DNA from 3 places in the Streptomyces poriticola genome. Region 3 is predicted to be linked to each of the others. Evidence: riboswitches for the same ligand, from Rfam matches in the RefSeq annotation. Region 3 holds a riboswitch; each other region holds the start of a gene.
What was found. Region 3 has a riboswitch for cobalamin ahead of V5O46_RS09145 ((2Fe-2S) ferredoxin domain-containing protein). Riboswitches for the same ligand answer to the same signal wherever they lie in the genome.
Positions count from the first base shown of each region.

Region 1 (4,242 bases), on a different contig from region 3:
TTCGCCAGGTCGGCGACGTCGGAGTGGAGGTCGACCTCCTCGACGGTCCAGGTGTTCTTGATGGCGTCCCGGTAGCGCTCGTAGAAGTCCGGGTAGCGCATCGGACGGAGGGTGAGCTCGAAGCCCGGGTCGAGGAGATTGGCGTTACGGGGACTCATTACTGGCAGGCCTCACAGGACTCGGGGTTCTCCAGGGAGCAGGCGACGGCCTCGGGGTCGGCCGCCTGCTGGGCGGGGATGGGGTTCTCGGACTGCGTCCGGCCCTGCGCCGCGCGGGCGATCCGGGTCGCCGGGCGGGAGCGCAGGTAGTACGTCGTCTTCAGCCCGGACTTCCAGGCGTAGGCGTACATCGAGGAGAGCTTGCCGATGGTCGGCGTCTCCATGAACAGGTTGAGCGACTGGGCCTGGTCCAGGAATGCCGTACGGGCCGCGGCCATGTCGATCAGGCCGCGCTGCGGGATCTCCCACGCCGTGCGGTACAGCCCGCGCACGTCCTCGGGGATCCAGGCGAACTCCTGCACCGAGCCGTTGGCCTCGCGCAGCGCCTCGCGGGTACGGGCGTCCCACACGCCGAGCGCCTTGAGGTCCTGCACCAGGTACGAGTTGACCTGGAGGAACTCACCGGACAGCGTCTCGCGCTTGAACAGGTTGGACACCTGCGGCTCGATGCACTCGTAGACACCGGCGATCGAGGCGATCGTGGCGGTCGGCGCGATCGCCAGCAGCAGGGAGTTGCGCATGCCTACGGAGGCGATCCGCTCACGCAGCGCCGCCCAGCGCTCCGGCCAGGTCAGCTCGACGTCGTAGTGGTCGGGGTGCAGCACACCGCGGGCGGTGCGGGTCTTCTCCCAGGACGGCAGCGGGCCGTTGCGCTCGGCGAGGTCGGCGGAGGCCTCGTAGGCGGCGAGCATGATGCGCTCGGCGATCCGGGTGGACAGCGCCTTCGCCTCGGGGGAGTCGAAGGGCAGCCGCAGCTGGAAGAAGACGTCCTGCAGGCCCATCGCGCCCAGGCCCACCGGGCGCCACCGGGAGTTGGAGCGGCCCGCCTGCTCGGTCGGGTAGAAGTTGATGTCGACGACGCGGTCGAGGAAGGTCACGGCGGTGCGGACGGTGTCGTCCAGCCGCTCCCAGTCGACGTCCTGCGCGGCCGGGTCGACGAACGCGCCCAGGTTGACCGAGCCCAGGTTGCAGACCGCGGTCTCGCCGTCGTCCGTGACCTCCAGGATCTCCGTGCAGAGGTTGGAGGAGTGGATGACGTGACCCGGCTCCGCCGTCTGGTTGGCGGTGCGGTTGGCGGCGTCCTTGAACGTCATCCAGCCGTTGCCGGTCTGCGCCAGGGCGCGCATCATCCGGCCGTACAGCTCGCGGGCGGGCAGCGTCTTCCTGGCCAGCCCCGCGGCCTCCGCCTTGCGGTACGCGGCGTCGAACTCCTCGCCCCACAGGTCGACCAGCTCGGGCACGTCGGACGGGGAGAACAGTGACCACTGGCCGTCCTCGGCGACCCGGCGCATGAACTCGTCCGGCACCCAGTGCGCCAGGTTGAGGTTGTGGGTGCGCCGGGCGTCCTCGCCGGTGTTGTCCCGCAGCTCCAGGAACTCCTCGATGTCGGAGTGCCAGGTCTCCAGGTAGATCGCGGCGGCGCCCTTGCGCCGGCCGCCCTGGTTCACCGCGGCGACCGAGGCGTCCAGTGTCTTCAGGAACGGCACGATGCCGTTGGAGTGCCCGTTGGTGCCGCGGATCAGCGAACCGCGGGAGCGGATGCGGGAGTAGGACAGCCCGATGCCGCCGGCGTGCTTCGAGAGGCGGGCGACCTGGTGGTAGCGCTCGTAGATGGAGTCCAGCTCGTCCTTGGGGGAGTCCAGCAGGTAGCAGGACGACATCTGGGGGTGCCGGGTGCCGGAGTTGAACAGCGTGGGGGAGGAGGGCAGATAGTCCAGGCGGCTCATCAGGCCGTAGAGCGCGGCGACCTCGTCCACCGAGCGGGCCGTGTCGTCCTCGGCGAGTCCGGAGGCGACGCGCAGCAGGAAGTGCTGGGGCGTCTCGACGACCTTGCGGGTGATCGGGTGCCGGAGCAGATAGCGACTGTGCAGGGTGCGCAGCCCGAAGTAGCCGAACCGGTCGTCGGCGGCCGGGTCGATCAGCGCGTCCAGCCGGGCGGCGTGCAGCCGCGCGAACTCGGCGGTGCGGTCGGCGATCAGGCCCTCGCGGTGGCCGACGGCGACGGAGTCGGTGAAGGTGACGACGCCCTGCGAGGCGGCCTCGGCCCGGATGCCGATGGTGAGCAGCCGGGCGGCCAGCCGGGAGTACGCCGGGTCCTCGGAGATCAGACCCGCCGCCGCCTCGGTGGCCAGCTCGCGCAGCTCCGACTCGTCCGCGCGGGCGGACCGGCCGCGCAGCGCGGCGGCGGCGACCCGGCCGGGGTCGGCGTCGGGAAGGTCGGCGGTCAGCCGGGTCAGGGTCCGCAGCAGGGCGGCACCGGGCCCGTCGCCTTCCTCGGTCACCGGGGTCGCTGAAGCCGGGTCGGCTGGCGCGATGGTCACTGGGGCTCTCCCTCGCTCGGCACGGGGCCTGGCGGAGGGCAGGGGGCGGCACGGGCGCCCGCGGCGCCGCGTCCACCGGCCCGATTCCACGAGGCCCGGACGTCTCTGCACCCGGGCCGGACGGCCGGGTGCACTGTCGGCAGGTCCTCGGACTGAACCAAGTGCGCGCATCACGCGGGTACGCGAAAAACGCACAAGTACACCGTTGCGGGACAGTTCCGGATTCGCACCGGATTCCCCTGCGGCGACAGCGAGCACGAGCATACATCTTGTGCCGGGCCCCGGTGTCACCCCCAGATGTTGTGTCCGGGTGGTGTGTCGCAGTGGTCCCGTATGCCGTTGCCGCCCTGGTGTCAGAGCGTCAGCTCGTAGGCGAGGAGCGTGATGTCGTCGACCTCCGGCAGGGGGTTCCAGTCGCGCGCGGGGGTGCGGACGAAGCCCAGCCGCTCGTAGATGCGGTGCGCGGAGTGCATCGAACGCTGGGTCGACAGCACGAGCCGCACGCAGCCCGGCACCTCTCTCGCGCGGTCCGCGCAGGCGCGCACCAGCGCCTCCCCGGCGCCCCGGCCGCGGGCGGTCCGGTCGACGGCGAGCATCCGTATCTCGGCTTCCCCGGGTCCGGCGATGTCGGCCATCGGCCCGCCGGACGGCACGAAGGTGACCCCGCCGAGCAGCTCCTCGCCGGCCACCGCGACCAGTACCTCGGCGGCTGCCGCCCGCTTCGCCACGTCCCGCAGCTCGCGCAGGTAGCCGTCGCTCTCCCCGAAGTCGAGGAGGCCGTCCTGGAGGTAGGCCTGAGCGGTGATCTCGCCGACGGTGCGGTACTCGGCGGGGGCCGCCCGCCGGATGACGATGTCCATGGAGCCGAGTCTGCCCGACGGGTACGACAACGGGCCGCCGGATTTCCCGGCGGCCCGTCGGCAGTGTGCGGGCTGGGACAGCCCTAGTGCGACGACGATCCCGCCGTGGCCGGCGGCAGCTCGACCTGCACGCCCGGGTCGCCGGCGTCCGCCGTGTAGTCCTCGGGGCTGGTCTCGTCGGGGCCGTCGGGTGCCTTCAGGGCCCGCAGGACGACGGTCAGGACCACGGTGACGACGATGTTCAGCACGAACGCCGTGAGACCGATGTAGCCGATCTCACCGATGCCGGGGATCTCCTTCGAGGAGCCGCCGAAGTGCTTCTGCGTCGGCGAGGAGACCCCGTAGGCGGCGAGTGTGCCGTAGATCATGCCGACCGCCCAGCCGGCGAGCAGCGCCCAGCGGTGGAACCAGCGGGTGAACAGACCGCCGACGAGCGCCGGGAAGGTCTGCAGGATCCAGATGCCGCCGAGGAGCTGGAAGTTGATCGCCACCGTCTTGTCCATGCCCAGGACGAAGACCAGGGCACCCACCTTCACCAGCAGCGACACCAGTTTGGAGACCCGGGTCTCGTCCTTGGGCGTGGCATCCGGCCTGATGAAGTCCTTGTATATGTTGCGGGTGAACAGGTTCGCGGCAGCGATCGACATGATGGCCGCCGGGACCAGGGCGCCGATGCCGATGGCGGCGAAGGCGACGCCGGCGAACCAGGCCGGGAACATGTTCTCGAACAGCTGCGGGATCGCCAGCTGCCCGTTCTCCACCGTCACCCCGGCCGCGATGGCCATGAAGCCCAGCAGGGCGAGCAGGCCGAGCATCACCGAGTACAGCGGCAGGATCGTGGTG
Region 1 is NZ_JBAGKH010000028.1:43,334-47,575, reverse strand. It holds gene V5O46_RS25975 (ribonucleotide-diphosphate reductase subunit beta) at 1-158, opposite strand, end outside; gene V5O46_RS25970 (ribonucleoside-diphosphate reductase subunit alpha) at 158-2,539, opposite strand; cobalamin riboswitch at 2,661-2,803, opposite strand; gene V5O46_RS25965 (GNAT family N-acetyltransferase) at 2,893-3,399, opposite strand; gene mctP (monocarboxylate uptake permease MctP) at 3,483-4,242, opposite strand, start outside.
Region 1: it holds a riboswitch for cobalamin, as region 3 does, so the genes downstream of both, V5O46_RS25970 (ribonucleoside-diphosphate reductase subunit alpha) here and V5O46_RS09145 ((2Fe-2S) ferredoxin domain-containing protein) in region 3, are expected to answer to the same signal.

Region 2 (4,242 bases), on a different contig from region 3:
GGAGCCCCGGAGGACCACATGAGCGCGCCGGCGAACGCGGCCGTGCCGCAGGCCGAGCAGTCACTGCGCGACACCGTGCTCAGCCGCGGCTATCTGCGGTTGCTGCTGCTGTGTGTGCTGCTGGGCGTGCCGATCGCCCTCGCGTGCTTCTTCTTCGTCGGGCTCCAGCACCTGCTCCAGCACTGGGTGTGGGAGTCGGCGCCCGAGGCGCTCGGCTACGCCGGGCCGCCCTGGTGGTGGCCGCTGCCGGCGCTGGTGCTGGCCGGGCTGATCCTGGCACCGATCGTGACCCGGGTCCCGGGCTCGGGCGGCCATCTGCCGGTGAACGGTCTGGGCGGTGCGCCGGTCGGTCCGAAGGAGCTGCCCGGCACGGTGCTGGCCGCGCTGGCGACGCTGCCGCTCGGGGTGGTGCTCGGCCCGGAGGCGCCGCTGCTGGCGATCGGCAGCGGGCTGGCGCTGCTGGCGGTGCGGCGGTCGGCCGCGGCGGATGCGAAGGCGCGGGCGGTGGTGGCGACGGCCGGGTCCACCGCGGCCATCTCCACCATCCTCGGTGGGCCGATCGCGGCGGCGGTGCTGCTCATCGAGGGGGCCGGGCTGGGCGGCGCCCGGCTGGTGGCACTGCTGCTGCCCTGCCTGCTGGCCAGCGCCGCGGGCGCGCTGGTGTTCACCGGCTTCGGCGACTGGACGGGCCTGGAGACCGGTGCACTCGCGCTGGGCGAGCTCCCGTCGGCGGCCGGTCCGGACGTCGGCGACTTCCTGTGGGGATTGCCGGTGGCGGCGCTGATCGCGGTGCTGGTCACCCTGGGACGTGAACTGGGCCGCTCCACCGTCGGCTTCACCCGGCGGGGCAGCAAGGCCGCCCGCACCGTGGCCTGCGCCACCGCCGTGGGTGTCTGTATCACCGCCTACGCCCTGATCACGGGCCGCTCCCCGGCCGAGGCCGCGCTGTCCGGGCAGGCCACGCTGGCCGAGCTCGCCGCGGATCCGCACGCCTGGTCGGTGGGCGCGCTGGTCGCGCTGGTCGCCTGCAAGGGGCTGGCGTGGGCCGTCTCGCTGGGCAGTCTGCGGGGCGGCCCGATCTTCCCCGCGGTGCTGCTGGGCACGGCGACGGCCACGGCCTTCTCCGGGCTGCCGGGGTTCGGTACGGCGCCGGCCCTGGGACTGGGGATCGCCGCCGCGGCGTCCGCGACCACCGGGCTGCCGCTGGCCAGCGCGGTGCTGGCGGCGCTCCTGCTCGGCGGGGACGCCGCCGAGCAGATGCCGCTGATCGTCGCGGCGTCGGTCGTCGCCTTCATCGTCGGCCAGCTGGTGCGGCGGCAGCGGCCCGAGGGGGCGACGGACACGGCCGGGGCGGCGGGGGCGGCCCGGTGACCGGCCGACGGGACTCCCGACGGGACTTCGGGAGGGGCTCCCGGCGGAGGCCCTGGCCGGGCTCCTGGCGGACCGCCCGCTCCTGGCTGCCGCGCACGGTCCTCGCCGCGCTCGTGGTCGTCGCCTACTTCCTGCTGCCGCTGGACCATCTCGGCCCGCAGCACCCCGTGCTGAGCTGGGTGGTGTTCTGCCTGGTGCTCACGCTCGTCGCGCTGCTGCTGCTGCGCCAGGTCCGCCAGGTGCTCGCCGAACGCCCCGGCGCCCGGCCCGGCCTGGCCATCGCCCTGCTCACCGTACTGGCCGTACATGTCTTCGCCGCCGCGTATTATGCGCTGTCCCATCAGCCGGGCCAGTTCTCGGGGCTGCACACCCGGCTCGACGCCCTGTACTTCACCGTGGTCACGCTCGCCACCGTCGGCTACGGCGACATCACCCCGCGGGGCCAGACGGCCCGCGTCGTGACCATCGTGCAGATCCTGTACACCTTCGTGTTCCTCACCGCCGGCGCCACCGCGCTGGGCCAGTGGATGCGCGAGTTGGCGGTCCGGCGGGCGGAACGGACCGACCGCGACCGGCCCGGGTGACGGCGCACATCGGGCGCGTGACCTCGTTCCGAGCGCCGGGCACGCCCTTGTCAGCGGGACCCCGCCGCACTACTGTCACCACGCCTCGGTGAACGGGAAATCCGGTGTGATGCCGGTGCGGCCCTCGCCACTGTGATCGGGAAGTCCGGCTCCGGCCCTCGCGGGCAGCCACTGGGTCCTCACGGACCCGGGAAGGCGGAGTGCGGGCGGTGGTACCCGTCAGCCAGGAGACCGGCCGAGGCGCGTCAACCATCCACGAGGTGCTGGAGAGGGTCTGCCGAGCCATGCACATAGCCGAGGGCTTTCTGCCTCCGGCGCACGCGGTCGCCTGGGGCGCCGCGTCTGCGCCGTTCGTCGTCCACGGAGTACGGTCACTCACCCGCGAGGTCAGGGAGCATCCGGAGAGCACTCTGCTCCTCGGCGCCTCCGGGGCCTTCACGTTCGTCCTGTCCGCGCTGAAACTGCCCTCGGTCACCGGGAGTTGCTCCCACCCGACCGGCACCGGGCTGGGCGCCATCCTGTTCCGGCCGCCGGTGATGGCGGTGCTGGGCACCATCACCCTGCTGTTCCAGGCGCTGCTGCTGGCGCACGGCGGGCTGACCACGCTCGGCGCCAACGTCTTCTCCATGGCGATCGTCGGCCCCTGGGCCGGATACGCCGTCTACAAGCTGCTGCGCCGCTACGACGTGCCGCTGATGGTCGCGGTGTTCTTCGGCGCGTTCGTCGCCGACCTGTCCACCTACTGCGTCACCTCCGTGCAGCTGGCGCTGGCCTTCCCGGACCCGAGCAGCGGCTTCGCCGGCGCGCTCGGCAAGTTCGGCTCGATCTTCGCCGTCACCCAGGTCCCGCTCGCGGTCAGTGAGGGCCTGCTCACGGTGCTGGTGATGCGGCTGCTGGTGCGCTCCAGCAAGGGCGAACTGACCCGGCTGGGCGTGCTGCTGACGAGGCCGAAGAAGAAGTCCGAGCAGGCCGACCAGGAGGCGGTGGCCCAGTGAAGCGCAACACACGGATCAACGCCCTGCTGCTGCTCGCGGTGGCCGCGCTCGCCGTGATCCCGCTCGTGTTCGGGCTCGGCGACCACAAGGAGGAGCCGTTCGCCGGCGCGGACGGCGAGGCGGAGACGGCGATCACCGAGATCGACCCGGACTACGAGCCGTGGTTCTCGCCGCTGTACGAACCGCCGTCCGGGGAGATCGAGTCCGCCCTGTTCGCCCTGCAGGCGGCGCTCGGCGCCGGGGTGCTGGCCTACTACTTCGGGCTGCGCCGGGGCAGGCGGCAGGGCGAGGAACGGGCCCTGGCCGCCCCGCAGGACGCCCCCGCCGGGGACTGAGTGCTGCCGATCGACGCGGCGGCGCACAGCAGTCGCTGGCGCCGCCGCCATCCCGTGGACAAGGCCGTGCTCGGGCTGGGCCTGACCCTCCTGGCGATCTCGCTGCCGCCCTGGCCGGGCGCGGCACTGGTGCTGGTGACGGCGCTCGCGGTGCTGCTCGGCCCGGCGGGGGTGCCGGCGCGCCGGCTGTGGCGGGCCTGGCGGGTGCCGCTCGGCTTCTGTGTCACCGGGGCGCTGCCGCTGCTGGTGCAGGTCGGCGGTCCGGACGCGTTCCTGTCACCGGCCGACGGCGGTCCGGCGCGGGCGGGCGGGCTGCTGCTGCGCACCTCGGCGGCCTCGCTCGGGGTGCTGCTGTTCGCGTTCACCACCCCGATGTCCGACCTGCTGCCGCGGCTGGTGCGGGCCGGGGTGCCCGCACCGGTGGTCGACGTGGCGCTGGTGACGTACCGGATGAGCTTTCTGCTGCTGGACTCGGTGCGCCGGGTGCGGCAGGCGCAGGCGGCCCGGCTGGGGCACACCTCGCGGGCCGCGGCCTGGCGTTCACTGGCCGGGCTCGGCGCCACGGCGTTCGTGCGGTCCTTCGACCGGGCGGCGCGGCTGCAGACGGGGCTCGCCGGGCGCGGCTACGACGGCACGCTGCGCGTGCTGGTGCCCGAGGCCCGGGTGTCGGTGCCGTTCACCGCCGCGAGCTGTGTGCTGCTCGCGGTGCTGGCCGTCCTCACCTTCCTACTGGAAAGGCCGCTGACGTGAGCGACTCCGAGCTCGTCGCCCTGCGGGGCGCCTCCTTCGCGTACGAGGACGGGCCCACCGTACTGCGCGACCTGGACTTCCGGGTGCCCGAGGGGCGGGCGCTGGCGCTGCTGGGCCGCAACGGCAGCGGCAAGACCACACTGATGCGGCTGCTCAGCGGCGGGCTGAAGCCCCGTACGGGCCGGCTGACGGTGGCGGGCGAGCCGG
Region 2 is NZ_JBAGKH010000016.1:14,517-18,758, forward strand. It holds gene V5O46_RS20030 (voltage-gated chloride channel family protein) at 19-1,371, shown strand; gene V5O46_RS20035 (potassium channel family protein) at 1,485-1,955, shown strand; cobalamin riboswitch at 2,025-2,209, shown strand; gene V5O46_RS20040 (energy-coupling factor ABC transporter permease) at 2,240-2,950, shown strand; gene V5O46_RS20045 (energy-coupling factor ABC transporter substrate-binding protein) at 2,947-3,285, shown strand; gene cbiQ (cobalt ECF transporter T component CbiQ) at 3,286-4,035, shown strand; gene V5O46_RS20055 (ATP-binding cassette domain-containing protein) at 4,032-4,242, shown strand, end outside.
Region 2: it holds a riboswitch for cobalamin, as region 3 does, so the genes downstream of both, V5O46_RS20040 (energy-coupling factor ABC transporter permease) here and V5O46_RS09145 ((2Fe-2S) ferredoxin domain-containing protein) in region 3, are expected to answer to the same signal.

Region 3 (4,242 bases):
AGCGGCCCCAGCAGGCTCACCCCGAAGACGATGACCGCCACCGCGCCGAGGGAGGCGCCGGAGGAGACGCCCAGCAGATACGGTTCGGCGAGCGGGTTGCGGACCAGGGCCTGCAGCGCGGTGCCGACCACCGCGAGCCCGGCGCCGGTCACCGCACCGAGCAGCACGCGCGGTGCCCGTACGTCCAGCACGATGGTCTCCCGCGCCCCGGACCAGTCGGGTTCCACCCAGCCGGCGCCCAGCGCATGCGTCACGATGCCCCACACCTGGCCGGGGGGTACCGGCACCGAGCCGATGCCCAGCCCGGCCGTGGCGGAGACCAGCAGCAGCACGGTGAGGACGAGCAGGGTCCCGGCGAGCGGGCCGCGGCCGGTCCGCCGGCCGGCCGCCTCCTCGGCGGGGGCGGCCGGACCGGCGGGGGTGTGGGTGGCCGTCACCGGAAGCTCGCGGGGTGCAGCCCGCGGGCCAGGTCCTCGACGGCGTACGCCGACCGGATGCCGACCAGGGTCGCGGTCAGCGGCAGGACGACGAACCGTTCGTTCTTCACGGCGGGCACGTCGGCGAGGGCGGGCTGGGACAGCAGGAACTCCTTCTTCTGCTCGACGCTGCCGGAACCGGCGTAGTCGTAGACGGCGATGACCTCGGGCCTGCGCTCGACGACCTGCTCCCAGGAGGCGTCGCCGAAGACGTCGTCGAGGTCGGCGAACACGTTCCGCCCGCCGGCCAGCGCGATCAGTTCGGTGCCCAGGCTCTTGCCGCCCGCGGTGAACGGGGCCTTGTCGCCGCTGTCGTACACGAAGACGGGCACCTCGGGCTCGGCCTCCACCGCCTCGGCGGCCTCGGTCACCCGGCCCTCGAGATCGGATACCAGCTTCTCGGCACGGTCGGACACGCCGAAGATCTTGCCGATGGTGCGGATCTCGGCGTACGTGTCCTCCATCGTCACCTCCTTCTCGCCGCAGTACTCGCGGTTGAGGTGGGTGTCGATGCCGGCGTCGGCGAACGCCTTGCGGGAGCGGCCCTCGTTCTCGGCGAACGCGCTGGAGTAGCCGCCGTAGACCAGGTCGGGCTCGGCCTCCAGGACGTTCTCGAAGGAGGGTTCCTTCTCGGACAGTTCGGGGATCGCCTCGTAGTCCTCCTTGAGCTCGGGCAGCACGGCCGAGTCGGGGAACGCGGTGCCCACCATGCGGTCCTTCAGGCCGAGGGAGAGCATCAGTTCCGCCGGGTGCTGGTGGATGGTGACCACGCGCGCCGGAGCCTTGTCGTAGGTCGTCCTGACGCCGCAGTTGTCGACGGTGACCGGGAAGCCCTCGGCCGTGGACGCCGCCGCCTTCGGAACGTCGGCGCCGTCGCCGGACGAACCGCAGCCGGCGGTGAGCAGGGCGGCCGACAGGGCGACGGCCGCGGCGGTGGCGCGCAGGGCGGGGTGCCTGCGGGCCGGGGAGAACACGGGACGGCGGGACATGCCGAACTTCACGTAGAGCCTCCTGGGGAGTCCGCGCTCCTCAAAACGGGCCCGCGACAGGCCAGTGTCCTGACTCCCGGATCGACGCTCCCCCCGCCTTCCCGCGCGGTGCGCAGTGGCATGTCGAAGGGGTGTACTCCCCGGTCACAGTGGCGGGACCGTGCCGGAATCGCACCGGCTTCCTGTTCTCCCGTCGCGGCGATGACCTGGCGATATTACGTTCCTATGAGCAGACGGCGAAAGGGCGTGCGGCACCCGCCGCACGCCCCCTGCACCGCACGGGCATCCCGCACCCCGCCGGACCCGCCGGGTGACCGGCTCGGTCCTCCCGCACCGCCCGCGAACCAGCCGCCGGCACGGCGGACTTCCGGCTACCCGGCGCCGGCGCACGTGGGGGGCGCGGACGCGGTCTGGCCGGTGCAGTCCCGGGTGGTCCCGTCGCCCGGGGCGTATCGCGCTGGTGACGGGGCGCGGTCAGGCGTGGCACCATGTCCTGCGACAAAGGCGACGGCGGAACGAGGAAGCCGGTGTGAATCCGGCGCGGTCCCGCCACTGTGATCGGCGAGCGGATCCCGAACAGACCACCGCCCGGATGCGGGTGGGAAGGCCGGGGCGAGCGGTGACCCGAGAGCCAGGAGACTCACGCGGTCGCCTCCTCGATGTGACTGGGGCGGATCTCCCCAGGGAGGGGGCTCGTCGGGATGCCGACGGAGGTATCGCGGGCCGGTCCGGTGCCGTGCCGGATCGTGGTGTGCCGTGACTGCTGCTGCGGCAGTGCGAAGGTGACGGGCGTGGACCATGCCGAGCAGGCAGCGTCTCTCGCCGAGGACGCCCCGGTCCGGATCGCCGAATGTCTCGACGTGTGCGAGCAGGCGAACGTGATCGTCGTGCAGCCCTCGTCCGAGGGGCGTGCCGCCGGTGGCCGGCCGGTCTGGTTCGGTCTCGTCAACGATCCCGCGGCGACCGAGGACATCGCCGCCTGGGTGCGGGCGGGCGGTCCGGGCGTCGCGGCGCTGCCGGACGTCCTCGAGCTCCACGTCTTCCCGCCGCCCCGGCCCGCCCGGGCGGCGCGACAGCCGGCCCGCCGCGACTGAATCGGCGCCGTCCCCCGAATCGGCAGCCTCCCCGGCCGGAGGCCGTATCCGCTTCCGTCTCCTCGAAAGGGGTGAGCCCGCGGACCCTCTTTGTGCGGTGACGAGTTCGTCGTGGCGGGTTCGGTCGTCGCCCGCTCGGCGAAATTGTTGGGAGGCCGGTTCCGTCTGTGCGGATGGAATTCCGTGCACCTCGGTGTGCGGTGATCTCTTCGAATTCGTACCTTCCGAGACCGATTCACCACGACGAGAGATGTGGAAGTCGACATGAATGCTCTGCGGCAAGCCCCGGCCGCCGCGGTCGCCGCCGCCCTGGAGGACAGCGCGGCCTTCGGTTCCTTCTTCTCGATCGGGCTCGGCGGCCCGGACGACGGGTGGCACCCGGTCGAGGACGCCTACGAGCGCGGAGTCGCCGACCTCATCGCGGTGACGGCCGACCGGCACGGCACCCGTGAGCTCCGCATCGGCGCCTCCATCGTGCAGCTCGGGCATGCCGCGCGCCTGTGGTCACCGGTGCTGGCCTGCACGGTCGTCCACGGCATCGTCCCCGACCTGGAGCGGCTGCACCGCGCCGACGACGGCCCCGCACTGCGTCTGCCCGCCGCCCCCACCGGCTGGTACGCGCCCGGGATCCCGCACCTCACGAACCTGCTGCACGAGGTCGTCGTGGTCCGGCAGCTGGACGTGCTGGCCGCCGGGCTGCGGGTCAAGGTGGCACCCGGGCTGCTCGCCGGGAACGCGGCCTCCGCGCTCGTGGAGGCGGCGCGCACCATCCTGGCGGCCAGACCGGATCTCCGCGATCCCCTCGCCGGCCTCGTCGACGGGATGCTCGGCACCGGCCGGCTCGCCGGTACCGGAAAGGTCGTGGGGGGCGATCTCGGTTTCCGCAGACGCAGTTGTTGCCTGTATTACCGGGTGCCTTCGGGAGTGAAGTGCGAGGACTGCTCGCTGGCCGGATGAATTCCGCGGCGCCTGACCGGAAAGCGCTATTGCGAATTCAATCGTGCGTGCCCTAATCTCATCATGCAATCAGCTCGCAACTGCATAGGATGTGCAAGTGAGCGCAGATCCTGTGCCGATCCGAGGAGGACGCACATGGCGCACCACGGCTGGGCCGAGCCCGAGGAGCCCCAGAACGGCCTGAAGTCCCACACCCCGGCGATCGACGCCCCGTTCGAGTGGCGTGAGGACGTCGAGGACGAGCAGACCGACAGCTGAGCACCGACAGCTGAGACCGACGGCGGGGAGTGACGCACCGTCACTCCCCGCCCCCGCCGTACCGCCGGACGGAGAGGACCGCGACACGCCGTGCTGCCAGGTCTGGTCGAACGGGTCACCCGCGACCGCCCCCGCATCGAGACCGTGCCGAGCTGCGTCTCCTACAGCGCCCATCTGTCGGCCCGCTCCGAGTACGCCCCCTGCGCCGTCGACACCGTCACCGGCGGCGCCGCGCTCGGCGACCACGACAAGGCGCGCGCCGCCGCCCTGGGCGAGGCCGTCGAACGCTACTGCGGCAACGCCGTACCGCCCACGCTGCCGATCACCTCGCACAGGCGGCTGGGCCGCGCGGGCAGGCCCGCGGTCGACCCGCGCGAGTTCGCCCTCTACTCGCCCTCCCAGTACGCCCGTCGCGCCTTCCCCTTCGCGGCGATGACACCCGACCTGGAGATCGCCTGGGTGCCGGGC
Region 3 is NZ_JBAGKH010000004.1:326,321-330,562, reverse strand. It holds gene V5O46_RS09155 (FecCD family ABC transporter permease) at 1-437, opposite strand, end outside; gene V5O46_RS09150 (ABC transporter substrate-binding protein) at 434-1,465, opposite strand; cobalamin riboswitch at 1,508-1,690, opposite strand; cobalamin riboswitch at 1,937-2,127, shown strand; gene V5O46_RS09145 ((2Fe-2S) ferredoxin domain-containing protein) at 2,167-2,559, shown strand; gene V5O46_RS09140 ((2Fe-2S)-binding protein) at 2,824-3,516, shown strand; gene V5O46_RS09135 (hypothetical protein) at 3,652-3,774, shown strand; gene V5O46_RS09130 (YcaO-like family protein) at 3,865-4,242, shown strand, end outside.